One region of the Sphingomonas sp. S-NIH.Pt3_0716 genome, then DNA from elsewhere that is predicted to be linked to it. Evidence: riboswitches for the same ligand, from Rfam matches in the RefSeq annotation. Region 1 holds a riboswitch; the other holds the start of a gene.
The links. A riboswitch is a leader RNA that binds a small molecule or an ion and turns the genes downstream of it on or off. The one in region 1 is predicted to bind cobalamin.
Positions count from the first base shown of each region.

Region 1 (3,347 bases):
GCGACGAGGTGACATTACGCGCCACCGCGTCCGCCCCCGGCCATGTGTCGATCGGCTTTGGCGAATGCCGCGCGATGATCGTGCCGGCGCGATGAGCGACCTTATCCTTCATGGCTATTGGCGGTCGAGCGCGAGCTATCGCGTGCGGATCGCCCTTGGCCTGAAGGGCATCGACTATACACAGGTCACCCATGATCTGCGCAGCGGCGCGCAGCGCGCGCCCGATTATCGGGCGCTGGCGCCGCAGGGGCTGGTGCCCGCGCTGGTCGATGGCGACAGCGTGCTGACGCAGAGCGGCGCGATCCTGGAATGGATCGAGGCGCGCTGGCCGCAGCCGCCCTTGCTGCCCGCCGATCCCGGCGATGCCGCGATCGTCCGTGCCATGGCCGGCATCATTGCCTGCGACATTCATCCACTCGGCAATCTGCGCGTGTTGCAGGCGCTGCGGCAGGATTTTGGTGCCAGCGAGGATCAGGTCCGCGCCTGGATCGCCCGCTGGACCGGCGAGGGGCTGGCCGCGCTCGAAACATTGGTCGCGCGCCATGGTGGCACCCATGCCTTCGGCGACGCGCCCAGCTTCGCCGACTGCCATATCGTGCCCCAACTCTACAATGCCCGGCGCTTCGGCGTCGACCTGACGCCCTTTCCGCGGCTGTGCGCCGTGGACGCGGCGGCATGCGCGCTCCCCGCCTTTGCCGCCGCGCACCCCGATCGCCAGCCCGACGCGGACGCATGAGCGACGCCGACACGCGCCTGTTCGCGACGCCGGCGGGCGTGCGCCTGTGCCCGATCGACCAGATTGCCGACGGCAAGGCACGCAATTTCGTGCTGCAGATGCGCGCCGGCCGCTTCCATGGCTTTGCCGTGCGGGATGGTGACCAGGTCAGCGGCTTTGTCGATCAATGCCCCCATGCCTGCCTGCCGTTGGCGCAGCAGCTGGACGATTATCTGACCCCGGATGGCAGCCATATAAGATGCAGCTGGCACGGGGCCCTGTTTCGCCGCGACGATGGCGTCTGCGTCGGTGGGCCATGCGTCGGCCAGCGCATCGCGCCCTGGCCGCTCAGCATCGCCGATGGCTGGATTGTCACCGCTGCCCAAAGCGACTAGGAACCGGCCCAGGGACGGCGCTTCGCATCGTCCCGACATGATCGCGCCGGTGCCCCCACGGGGGCTTAAAATGGGAAGGCGGTGCGGATGCCATGGCATCCAAGTCCGCAGCTGTCCCTGCAACTGTGAGCGGCGAGCGTGATGAACAGCGCCCTCCCCAGCCGGGAGGGCAGCCACTGGGCCGGACGCTAAATCTTGCGAGGCCTGGGAAGGCCGTTCCTCCCGCTATGACCCGCAAGCCAGGAGACCTGCCGGCGTTTAGGTCGCTCTTGCTTTGGTCCAGGGGATGGCCGGGGCACGGTGTTCCGTCTGAGCGACAGGTTGGCGGCTGGAGCCGCGCGGTCACGCATCTGCGGGCGAACAAGCGCCCGTCCGCGATGCCGGCCGGCCGTGCGTGCGCGCCCGGTTCGCTCCCGCCCCGGTTGCTCCGGCGCGCGAGTATTTGTCATGGCCAACACTGCATCTGCCAAGATTCCGACCACCGTCATCACCGGCTTCCTGGGCGCGGGCAAGACCACGCTGATCCGCCATCTGCTGGAAAATGCGAAGGGGCGCCGCCTCGCCCTCATCATCAACGAATTTGGCGATGTCGGCGTCGACGGCGAACTGGTGAAGGGCTGCAACGACGCCGCCTGCCCCGAAGAGGATATTGTCGAACTGGCCAATGGCTGCATCTGCTGCACCGTGGCCGACGATTTCCTGCCGACCATGACCGCGCTGCTCGACCGGCCGAGCCCGCCCGACCATATCATCATCGAAACCTCGGGGCTGGCCCTGCCCAAGCCGCTGGTCAAGGCGTTCCAGTGGCCCGACATCCGCACCCGCGCCACGGTGGACGGCGTCGTCGCGCTGATCGACGCCGATGCGGTCGCCGCCGGCCGTTTTGCCACGGACGAGGCCGCTCTGGCCGCAGCGCGCGCCGCCGACCCCAATCTGGACCATGACAGCCCGTTGGAGGAATTGTTCGAGGATCAGCTCGCCTGCGCCGACATGGTGGTGCTGAACAAGAGCGACCTGGTCGATGCCGACACGCTGGCCGCGGTCGAGGCGCAGGTCGATGCCGAAACGCGGCCCGGCGTGAAGATCGTCCGCGCTGCCCATGGTGCGGTCGATATCGGCGCGCTGCTGGGCATCGTCGCGGCGGCGGAGGATGATCTCGACGCCCGGCCCTCGCACCATGAGGCGGAGGGCGAGGATCATGACCATGATGATTTCGACAGCTTCGTCGTCGGCGGCGATGCCGTTGTCGATCCCGACACGCTGGTGGAGGCGCTGTCCGCGCTGATCGCCACCCATGACGTGCTGCGCGTCAAGGGCATGGTCGCGGTCGCGGGCAAGCCGATGCGCCTCGTCGTGCAGGCGGTCGGCCCGCGCATCCAGCATTTCTTCGACCGCCCCTGGCAGCCGCAGGAAGCGCGCCGCACCCAGTTGGTGGTGATCGGCCAGAAGGGGCTGGACCGCGCCGCTATCGAGGCCGACATCCAGGCCGTGCTCGGCTGATGCATCTCCTGTCCGCCACGCCGGGAACGATCAGCGACGGCGAGGAGGCGATCGACCTCGACCAGCCGCCCGGCGACATCGTCATCCTGACCGTGGCGGACAGCGACCTGGCCTGTTTCGCCGCCGCCGCCGCGCGCCTGCCCGATGATGCGCCGAGCGTGCGGCTGGCCAATCTGCTACAGCTCAAACATCCCTATTCGGTTGATCTCTATGTCGAGAAGGTGATCGCCAAGGCGCGCTTCGTCTGCGTCATCCTGCTCGGCGGCAAGAGCTACTGGCCCTATGGCGTGGACGAGATTGCGCAGGTCGCGCGCGAACGCGGCATCGCCTTCGCCGCGATCGCCGACGGGCGCGAGGGCGATCCCGCGCTGGATCTGGCTTCCACCGTGCCGGCGGCGATGCGCGAGCAGCTGCGCGACTATCTGCGCCAGGGCGGCACCGCCAATGCGCTCTCCTTCCTGCGCTGCGCCGCGCGGCTGACCGGCGCGGATGCGGGCGAGCCCGACCATCCGCTGCCGATCGCCGACGCAGGCCTGTACCTGCCCGGCCATGACCGGCCGGGCGTGGCCGAATTGCGCGCAACCTGGGTCGAGGGGCGGCCGGTGGCGCTGCTGATCTTCTATCGCGCGCTGGTGGTGGCCGGCACGCTGAGCGCGGTCGATGCGATGGTCGCGGCGCTTGGCGCGCGCGGCTTCAATGTCGCCGCCGTGCATGTCCGCGCGCTACGCGAGCCGTTC
Region 1 is NZ_QLJK01000003.1:112,707-116,053, forward strand. It holds gene fahA (fumarylacetoacetase) at 1-95, shown strand, start outside; gene maiA (maleylacetoacetate isomerase) at 92-736, shown strand; gene BRX37_RS03260 (Rieske (2Fe-2S) protein) at 733-1,110, shown strand; cobalamin riboswitch at 1,141-1,380, shown strand; gene cobW (cobalamin biosynthesis protein CobW) at 1,558-2,610, shown strand; gene cobN (cobaltochelatase subunit CobN) at 2,610-3,347, shown strand, end outside.

Region 2 (3,347 bases), on a different contig from region 1:
GTGGTCCGATCGAACCAGGTCGCGCCCAGCCGCAGTTTCTCGCCAAAGAAACGCTGCTCCGCGCCCGCTTCCCAGCCATGGGCGCGTTCGGGATCGAGCGCCTGATTCCCATATTCGGAAAAGAGCTGATAGAGGGTCGGCGCCTTGAACCCTTCACCATAGCTGGCGCGCAGCACCGTCCCGGTCGGCAGCGCCCAGACGCCACCGGCGGAAAAGAGGGTCCGGCCGCCATAGCGGTTATGATCGTCGTAGCGCAGCCCGCCGGTCAGGGTCAGGCCCGTAATCGGCTGGGCATTGAGCTGGCCATAGACGCTGGTGATCTCCGCCTTGCCGCGGGCCGGGTCGGGAATCGGCACCGAAAGCGACGCCGAAGGCGACACGCTGCGGAAGCGGCTATTCTCATTCTCCACCCCGAACAGCGCGGTCCAGCCATCGGCAATGGCAAAGCTACCCTGATATTCGAGCCGCTGGTTGCGCCCCGCCGCGTCGAACGTCTGCTTGCGCTGGTTGCGCGGATCATAATTGTCGCGATCGGTGTCGGTATAGCCATAGCCGAAGCGGTTGCGGAACCGGCCGTCGAGCAGCGCGACGTTAAGGCCGACATAGCCGACAAATTCGCGATTGGTGCCATAGGCCGGGCTGTCCGCGCTGGTGGCGTCGAAATCGACCCGGCCGTCGGAATAATAGCCGCGCAGGTCCGCGCTGATCCCGTCCGCCAGCGCGACCTCGACCCGGCCGGTGACGCTGCGATTGGTGTAGCCGTCCTTCTCCTTGCCGCCAAAGGCCGGGCTGATCGCGGAAATGCCGTCGGTGGTGAAGCTCTGGCCGCCGATCCTCCAACTGACCGGGCCGGTCTTGCCGCCCAGCGCCGCACGGGCGCTGACCGTGTCACGCGACCCCGCCTCGATATCGAAGCTACCCTCCAGCGCCTTTTCAGGCATGGCGGTCACGACATTGACGACACCGCCGATCGCCTGGCTGCCCCACAGGGTCGACTGCGGGCCGCGCAGCACTTCGATCCGCGAGGCATCGCCGACCAGCAGATTGGCGAAATTATAGCCGCCGCCGGCCGAGGACGGGTCGTTGAGCTTCACGCCGTCGATCACGACCACGGTCTGGTCGGATTCCGCGCCCCGAATACGCAGCGACGTCGCCGTGCCATAGCCGCCATTGCGCGAGATGCTGACGCCGGGCGTGCGCAGCAGCAATTCGGTGACGCCCAGATCCTGCGTCCGGTCGATCGCCGCCTTGTCGAGCACGGTGACGGAGGCCGGCACCTGATCCACTGGCGTGGCGAGGCGGGTCGCGGTGACGAGGATCGAGGATGCCCCGACATCGGCGGCGGCATCGGGCGGCGGCGCCTGCTGCGCCTCTTCGGCGAAAGCGGTGGTGGAGAGAAGGAAAGAACAGAAAGTCAGATATTTGAACACATAAGCCCCCGGACGAGGGACCGCATCCCAGGGACGATATCGGTGCCCGGCCGGGCGCGACATGGTCCCCGCAATGTGCGGTCCACCTGTCGCCACGCGGGTTCACCCCCGTCCGCTCGGCACACCCTGTCCGCGCGAAGGACGACCGCGACGGGCAGGTCTCCTGGCTCACGGGTCATCGCTGATTCATGCCGCCTTCTCAGAACCTTGCGGTCCCAATGGCATGTGGCACAAAGGCTCGCCGCTCACAGTTGCAGGGGCAGCCGGGGTCTTGAACCCCATTCCCTTTTCATCCCCGTTGCCGGGGAACCTGTCGCAGTCCGGGCGATAGGCGAGCCCGACTGGAGCGTCAATCTTCCTTGCCTGGCGGAGCGCGCCGGCTAAGGGAGGTGGCCATGCGGATATTTGCGCCCATCGGCCCCGGCAAGGGGATGATCGCCCTGATGATCGCTCTGGTCGGTGGCGCCACCTTATGGGCGGCCACCGCTCGCCAGCCTGCCAGTGCAGGCAAACGTCCGCAACGGATCGTGTCGCTCAACCTGTGCGCCGACCAGTTGCTGGTCGCGCTGGCCGATCGCGACCAGATTGCCGGCCTGACCCATAATGCCGCCGATCGACAGATGTCGGCGGTGGCGGCCGTAACGAAGGGCCTGCCCATCCTCGACGGATCGGCCGAACAGATATTGGCGACCAATCCCGATCTGGTGATCGGCATGCCGGCGCGGCGCAATCCGGCGATCGCGATCCTCAAGGCACAGCATTATCCCGCCGTCGATCTCAAGAGCGCGGACAGCTATGCCGATATCGTCGCGTCGATCCGCACGGTGGCGCAGGCGATCGGCCATGCCGACCGCGGCGAAGCGATGATCGCGCGGATGGACCGGGAGCTTGCCGCCCTGCCCCGCGCACCCCGGCCCAAGGTGGCGGCCTATTATCAACGGCGCGGTTATATGACCGGCACGGGCACGCTGGTCGACGACCTGATGACGCGGGCGGGGCTGCGCAACCTGGCCGCCGACCTTGGCAAGCCGGCGATCGCGCAGGTCAGCCTGGAGGAGATGGTCGCCGCCCGGCCCGACTATCTGATCGTCGAGAGCGCCACCGACCGCATCACCGACCAGGGCACCGAAATGCTGCACCATCCGGTGCTGCGCGACATAGCGCGCATCAGCCTGCCCCAGGCCTGGACCGTGTGCGGCGGACCGGCCTATGTGCAGGCGGCCCGCGCCCTGTCGCAGGCTGTCAGCGCCCGCTGAAGCTGGGCCGGCTCAGCCCTCGATGAAGTTGGCGGCGACTTCGGCCGGCACCCGCATCAATCGGCCGCTTTCCTTGTCGATCATCGCCCAGGTGGATTTGGCCGACACCTTCACCTTGCCGTCCGGCCCGGTGAACTCGATCAGCCGGTCGAACCGCGCGCCGCGCGGTCCTTCCGGAATCCAGGTGCGGCCCGACACGACATCGCCCTCGGTCACGTTACCGCGATAATCAACCTCATGCCGGGTCACGACCCAGATATAGGCGTCGACATGGGCCGGATCGGCATCGGTCATCCAATGTTCGACCGACAATTGCTCCATCCACTGCACCCACACCGCATTGTTCACATGGCCCAGCACATCGATATGCTCGGGCCGTGCGGTGAACTGCTTGGTGAAGCTCGACGCCATCAGCCTTCCACTCCCAGCTGCCACAGGATGAACGCAAATTCCTCGGCGGTCTCGTGCAGGCTCTCGAACCGGCCCGACTTGCCACCATGGCCCGCGCCCATATTGGTCTTGAGCAGCAGGATATTCTTGTCGGTCTTGGTGGCGCGCAGCTTTGCCACCCATTTGGCCGGCTCCCAATAGGTGACGCGCGGATCGTTCAGCCCGGCAGTCACCATCAGCGGCGGATAATCCTGCGCGGTGACATGGGTGT
Region 2 is NZ_QLJK01000025.1:4,717-8,063, reverse strand. It holds gene BRX37_RS18885 (TonB-dependent receptor plug domain-containing protein) at 1-1,430, opposite strand, end outside; cobalamin riboswitch at 1,567-1,759, opposite strand; gene BRX37_RS18880 (ABC transporter substrate-binding protein) at 1,826-2,686, shown strand; gene BRX37_RS18875 (acyl-CoA thioesterase) at 2,699-3,097, opposite strand; gene BRX37_RS18870 (S9 family peptidase) at 3,097-3,347, opposite strand, start outside.
Region 2: it holds a riboswitch for cobalamin, as region 1 does, so the genes downstream of both, BRX37_RS18885 (TonB-dependent receptor plug domain-containing protein) here and cobW (cobalamin biosynthesis protein CobW) in region 1, are expected to answer to the same signal.